Microbaculum marinisediminis: one gene and its partner. The protein of the gene in region 2 interacts with the protein of the main gene of each other region in a pairwise test. Links are inferred from orthologs where the notes say so. Each region holds a gene or a part of one and is shown on either strand. Other genes may lie near its edges.

Evidence for each region. Proteins that work in one complex are often made in the same cells at the same time.
Region 1: the proteins of hypB (region 2) and MUB46_RS18430 interact in binary tests that used the Escherichia coli proteins (3 or more experiments, as listed by UniProt). The link is inferred for Microbaculum marinisediminis from one-to-one orthologs.

What each region holds. Positions count from the first base shown.
Region 1 is NZ_JALIDZ010000009.1:27,880-30,824, reverse strand. What follows is about bases 92-2,890. They hold MUB46_RS18430 (FKBP-type peptidyl-prolyl cis-trans isomerase), read left to right. Parts: upstream 92-1,135; coding sequence 1,136-1,645; downstream 1,646-2,890. Other genes in these bases: sat (sulfate adenylyltransferase), read left to right, coding at 2,161-2,890; MUB46_RS18425 (hypothetical protein), read left to right, coding at 1,810-1,968; MUB46_RS18435 (hypothetical protein), read left to right, coding at 765-1,115; aprA (adenylyl-sulfate reductase subunit alpha), read left to right, coding at 92-639. Also shown: more of aprA, read left to right, coding at 1-91; more of sat, read left to right, coding at 2,891-2,945. UniProt on the Escherichia coli protein: Folding helper with both chaperone and peptidyl-prolyl cis-trans isomerase (PPIase) activities. Chaperone activity prevents aggregation of unfolded or partially folded proteins and promotes their correct folding.
Region 2 is NZ_JALIDZ010000007.1:237,176-240,300, reverse strand. Bases 1-2,979 are described here. They hold hypB (hydrogenase nickel incorporation protein HypB), read right to left. Parts: upstream 1,915-2,979; coding sequence 1,087-1,914; downstream 1-1,086. Other genes in these bases: MUB46_RS16560 (HyaD/HybD family hydrogenase maturation endopeptidase), read left to right, coding at 2,706-2,979; MUB46_RS16565 (HypC/HybG/HupF family hydrogenase formation chaperone), read right to left, coding at 2,312-2,557; MUB46_RS16570 (hydrogenase maturation nickel metallochaperone HypA/HybF), read right to left, coding at 1,951-2,319; hypD (hydrogenase formation protein HypD), read right to left, coding at 1-1,090. In the rest of the region: more of MUB46_RS16560, read left to right, coding at 2,980-3,125. UniProt on the Escherichia coli protein: Involved in the maturation of [NiFe] hydrogenases. Required for nickel insertion into the metal center of the hydrogenase. Exhibits a low intrinsic GTPase activity, which is essential for nickel insertion.

The DNA of each region.
Region 1 (2,945 bases), on a different replicon or contig from region 2:
GGCCTGTTCGGCGCCGGCGACGCGGTCGGCGGCACCCCGCACGCCTTCTCGTCCGGCTCGTTCACCGAGGGGCGCCTCGCCGCGAAGGCCGCCTGCAAGTACATCGACGACGGCAAAGCCGAGGGCATCGTCGTGTCCGACGAGCAGATAAGCCGCCGCAGGAAAGAGATCTACACGCCGCTTGAGCATTACAAGATCTACCGCAACGAGATCGTCGCGGGCGATGTCAATCCGCACTACATCAATCCCAAGCAGGGGCTGGATCGCCTGCAGAAGTTGATGGACGAGTACTGCGGTGGCGTGACGGTCAGCTACATGACCAACGAGAAGCTCCTCCATATCGGTCTGAAGAAGCTCAAGATCCTGGAGGAGGACCTCCAGAGCATCGCCGCCAAGGATATTCACGAGCTGCTGCGGGCGTGGGAACTGAAGCACCGTCATCGCGCCGCGGAGTGCGTCACCCAGCACACCCTGTTCCGCAAGGAGACGCGCTGGCCGGGCTACTATTACCGGGGCGACGCCATGAAGGTGGACGACGAGAACTGGCACGTTCTGACCGTTTCGCGTCGCGATCCGAACACCGGTGAATACACCATGGAGAAGGCGCCTTGTTATCACCTGGTCGGTGAGGACGAGTAGCACTATCCCCGGGCGGCGCCTCGCTTTGGACGTCCGCCCGGGCACGAAGAAGACCAGCAGGGCGCGTGGCGATCTTTTTGACGCCCCCGGTCGAGCTGGTGTCCTACGGTGACAGAGAGCCGCGCGTGAACATTATCGAAAAGACCGACGAGGAAATCCTGGCCATAGCCGATCCGCTGTGGCGCGACCTCGTCAAGCACTCGAACGAAGGCAAGTACGGAGAGTTCGTCAGGAACTTTTCCACGTCTCTGGCGCTGGCGATGAACCAGGTCGCGGTGGGGCATCAGTTCGCCAACAGCGAACTGGCGCGAAGCCTCTCCGAAGACATCGACAATCTTGGTGTGATCCGCCGGGGCGAGTATGTCACGGTTCTGTACCGGCAACGGAGCACCAACAAGGCGGGCGAATGGCTCGGAAGACTTGTCCTCGGCTATGAAGATGGCGAGGTCAGGATCTTCGGGGCCTCCATTTTCTGAGCGATGGGATCGAACCCGGCATGAGTGAAACCATCCAGGACGGCAAGTTCGTCGAGTTGACCTACAAGGTGACCGACAGGAAGTCGGGGCACGTCCTGACCAAGGTCGAATTCCCGTTGGGCTACGTTCACGGACACAACGAGATCCTGGCCCCGTACGTCCACAAGGAGCTGGAGGGCAAGGCCGTCGGCGACGTGATCGAGGTGCCGATCGACGGCAACCAGATCTACGGCGCCAGGGACGAGTCGCTGGTTTTCACCGACCACATCGAGAACGTTCCCGAGGAGTATCGGCAGGTCGGCACCTCCATCCTCATGGAAAACGACAAGGGCCAGACCCGCAGCTTCCTCGTGACGCGGATGGACGACAAGACCCTCACCGTCGATGGCAACAATCCGCTTTGCGGCAGGGAGGTCGTGTTCACGCTCGAGATACTGACCGTGCGCGACGCGACCGATGAGGAGACGAGGGCCGGCGGGACGATCGGAGCGCAGCCGGATATCGACCCGTCCCTCACGAGACCGGTCTGAGCAGCGATGCCGATCCAGTTTTCAGTGATCCGATGCAGGTGTCCTCAGGCAGGTCGGACCGATCGACCGCATTCGAGCCCACATTCGAGCAATGCCATGAATGATATCCGACAAGTATCGGCCTCTTTCGGTGGCAATCCCGGTTTCTTGGCAAAAGGTGACTCATGAGCGAGAAAAAACCCGTCCAAAAAGTTCCCGAGGGCCAGTCGCGCTTCGTGAAGACGCGCCAGATGGAGCCCAACGAAAAGGGGTTCGTCGGCTACGAGACCGTCTGGGATTCGTTCCAGAAGGAAGTCGAATACAAGACCCCGAAACGGCCGTAGCGGTTTCGCCGTAGCGCGGACAGGCAGGATCGCGTGGCTGCGATCCGAACCGCGTGCACGGGATTCCGTCGGCGGTGATTGCCCGCTTCACGATCTGCGCCGGGAGCGTTGCCGCCCGGTGCCCCCCGCCAGCCGGATCAGCCAGCAATGACCGTCCCGTCGGACACCGCTCGATATCAGGAAGGACTTGCCATGCCTCAGCTCGTGCCGCCGCACAATTCCGAGCAGCTCAAGCCGCTCCTGCTGCCGCAGACCGAACGGGCCGAGGAGCGCGCACGCGCGGAGACGCTGAAGAAGGTACCCCTGGATTCGCGGGCCGTCTCCGACGTCTTCATGCTGGCGATGGGGGCCTATACCCCGCTCGACGGCTTCATGGGGCATGACGACTGGCGCGGCGCCTGCCTAGACATGAAGATGGCCGACGGCGTCTTTTGGCCGATCCCGATCACGTTGCCGGTCGACAAGGATCTCGCCGACGGCATCCGCCTCGAGGAGGAGGTCGCGCTCGTCGACGCGGAGACCGGCGAAGCGCTGGCGATCATGGAGGTCCGCGAGAAGTACGGCATCGACAAGCAGCTTGAGGCCGAGCACGTCTATCGCACCACCGATCCGAAGCATCCCGGCGTGGAAAAGGTGCTTGCCCAGGGCGACGTCAACCTGGCCGGACGGGTCATGGTTCTGAGCGAAGGCCAGTATCCCGAGAAGTATCCGGATCTCTACATTCGGCCCGCCCAGTCGCGGGCGATGTTCCTGGAGAAGGGCTGGTCGAACGTCGCCGCCTTCCAGACCCGTAATCCCATGCATCGCAGCCACGAGCATCTGGTGAAGATCGCCATCGAGGTCATGGACGGTGTCTTCATCCATCAGGTGCTGGGGAAACTGAAGGCCGGCGACATTCCCGCCGATGTGCGGACCCGGGCCATCCAGGCGATGATCGACAATTACTTCCGCCCCGGGACGATCGTTCAGGCGGGCTA
Region 2 (3,125 bases):
ACGACCACCAGATGCGGCAGGCGCCCTCGTCCGACACCATGCAGGGACCGATCGGTGTGCGCGGCGTGCAGGCCTTGCCGAACAGGACGCACTGGTTGGGATAGATCTTGCCCAGGACGACGCGGGCGCAATCGCATCCCGGCGGCATCTGGCCGGCGCGCTTGCGGGCCTCGGCGAGATCGAGATCGAACCGGCGCACCGCGTCGAACGCGGCGAAGCGCGGCTTCAACGCGAAGCCCGACTTCGGGATCACGCCGATGCCGCGCCAGGTCGCGTCGACTACGTCCAGCGTCTCCGCGATCAGGCGCCGCGCGGTCGGGTTGCCGCCGGGCCTGGCGACGGTCTCGTAGCTGTTGTCTAGGACCGCCCGCCCCTCGAGATGCTGGGTGAGGACGGAATGGAGCGCGGCAAGCAGGCTGTCGGTCTCGAACCCGGCCACGGCGGACGGAATGCCGTGCCTTTCCGGCACGAAGCGCCATTCCTCGGGGCCCATCACCGTGGAGACGTGCCCCGGCGCGATCAGCGCGTCGAAACCGGCCTCCTCGCTGTCGAGCAGCATGGCGACGGCCGGCCAGGTCAACCTTCCCGACAGCAGGATCGACAGGTTGTCGGGAAGCCCCTCGGCGACAAGGGCAGCCACCGGCGCGGTCGTCGTCTCGAAGCCGGCCGCGAAGAACACCACGTCCCTGTCCGGATTGGCGCGGGCGATTTTCGCGGCTTCCTGTGGCGAGGCAATTGGGCGCACGTCGCCGCCGGCGGCGCGCGCCTGTTCCAGCGAGCGGGGCTCGTTCTTCGGCAGGTTCGCCGGTACCCGCAGCATGTCGCCGAAGGCGACCAGGATCACCTCCCTGCGCGCGGCGAGCCGGATCGCGGCATAGACATCCTCCTCGGGACAGACGCAGACGGGACAGCCCGGCCCCGGGATCAGCTCGATCTGCGGCGGCAATACCCCGCGCAGGCCGGCCATGGAGATCGACCGCTCGTGGCCGCCGCACACGTTCATCACCCGGACGCGTTCGTTCAGCGGCAGGGCGCGAATGCGCTCCAGCCACCGCCTGGCGGCGACGGCGGATGCCGGCGCGCCGGTCATTCCGCGGCGCCCGCGTGATGGGGATGGTGATGCGAATGCCGGGAGGCTGGATGCGACCGCGGCCGCGGTGCCATCCCGCCCCGGCAGGCGGCGAGCCTGTCCTCGAGCCAGGCAATCCATGGCACCAGCGTATCGGCCCGGCGCGCGGAGACCGTGAACACGTCGGCGGGGTTCGCCAGGTCGCGGACATGGCCGACGGCCTTCTGCGGCGAGAAGTCGTCGAGCACGTCGAGGAGGTCGGCCTTGGCCAGCAGCACGAGGTCTGAGCCGCGGAACATCACCGGATACTTGGCGGGCTTGTCGTCGCCCTCGGTCACCGCAAGGAGCGTCACATTGGCGTGCTGGCCGAGATCGAAGCTCGCCGGACAGACCAGATTGCCGACATTCTCGATAAACAGGATGTCGATCGCGCCGAGATCGAGCGCATGCAGCGCGTCATGCACCATATGGGCGTCGAGGTGGCAGGTCTGGCCGGTGGTGATCTGAACCGCCGGCACGCCCTTTTCGCGGATGCGGCGCGCGTCGTTCTCGGTCTCGAGGTCGCCTTCGATGACGGCGATGCGGTGCCTGTCGCCGAGCGCATCGATCGTCGCCTCCAGCAGGCTGGTCTTGCCCGAGCCCGGCGACGACATCAGGTTGACCGCGAGGATGCCGTGGCGGTCCAGGTGCTCGCGATTGTGGGCGGCAACGTGGTCGTTCTCGTGCAGCAGCCCCGTCAGGATCTCGACGGACTGGGCGTCGACGGACCGGGTCGTCACGACGCCGGCATGGTCATGGACGTGAACGGTGTCCGGCGTCGTCGCGCATCCGCACTGGTCGCACATGATCGTCTCCCTTCGCCGCCGCGCACGCCGCCGGTATCAGCCGGTCGCCCCGGCGGTTTCGTCGCGGCTCAGTTCCACCTGCTTCAACAGCAGCTCGTTTCCGGACCTCAGATCAACCTTCCAGGTACCGCACCGGCCGCACAGCAGCGCGTTCATCGCCACCTGTGACTCGACGCCGCAGCTTTCGCACCAGACCGTCAGCGGCGCTTCCTCGATCTCGAGCGTCGCGTTCGCCGCGATGGTTCCGCACCGGGCCAGCGTGAAGGCGCGCTCGAGCAGCGGGGCCTCGACACCGGACAGCGGCCCGACCACGACGCCGATCCGGACCACCTCGCTGGCGTCGTTCCGCGCGGCCACGCGCTGCACTTCCCGCAACAGGCTCTGGCAGATCGCTAGCTCATGCACCGCCGTGCGCTTCTTCGTCCGCGGCGAGAATCTCGTCGAAAAGCGCCCACGCGCTCTGCGCTTCCGCCGCCGTCATCTTCTGGATCGCGTAGCCGACATGGACCATGACATGGTCGCCCGGGCCGACGTCCTCGTGCTGAAGCAGGAAGAGGCTCACCGCGCGCTCGATGCCCTTGGCTTCGCACCGTGCCATGAAGCCATCACGCTCCACAACTCGCATCGGCACGGCCAGACACATGACGGCCTCCTTCACGAAACTTATTTATGCGCGTAACTATCTTTACTCGGTCAAGTATACGCACCATAGTTTGTCGTCTTCAATGATGGTGTCTTCGTGACGTGGCTGATCTCCGGCGCGCGGCACGACGATATGCAGGCAGCGGAGCATGCGAACGGACGCCACCAAGACCCGGACCCTGGTACTTGGCATCGGCAACGTTCTGCTGAGCGATGACGGGGCCGGCGTTCACGTCGTCAACGCGCTCGGCCAACGGCAGGATCGCGGCGAGATCGGCAGCGACGTGGCCCTGCGCGACGGTGGCACCATCGGCCTCGCGCTCCTGTCGGAAATCGAGGAATCCGGGGCGCTGATCGCGGTGGACGCGATGGATCTCGACATGCGGCCCGGCACGGTCCGCACGTTTCGCGGCGCCGACATGGACGCCCAGCTGCGAGGCAACAAGAAAACGGCGCACGAGGTGGCGCTCGCCGACTTGATCGCGGCGGCGCGGCTGGCCGGCTGCGCGCCGGAGCGGCGCGCGCTGGTGGCGATACAGCCCGGTGCGACCGGTTGGGGGCTCGCGGCG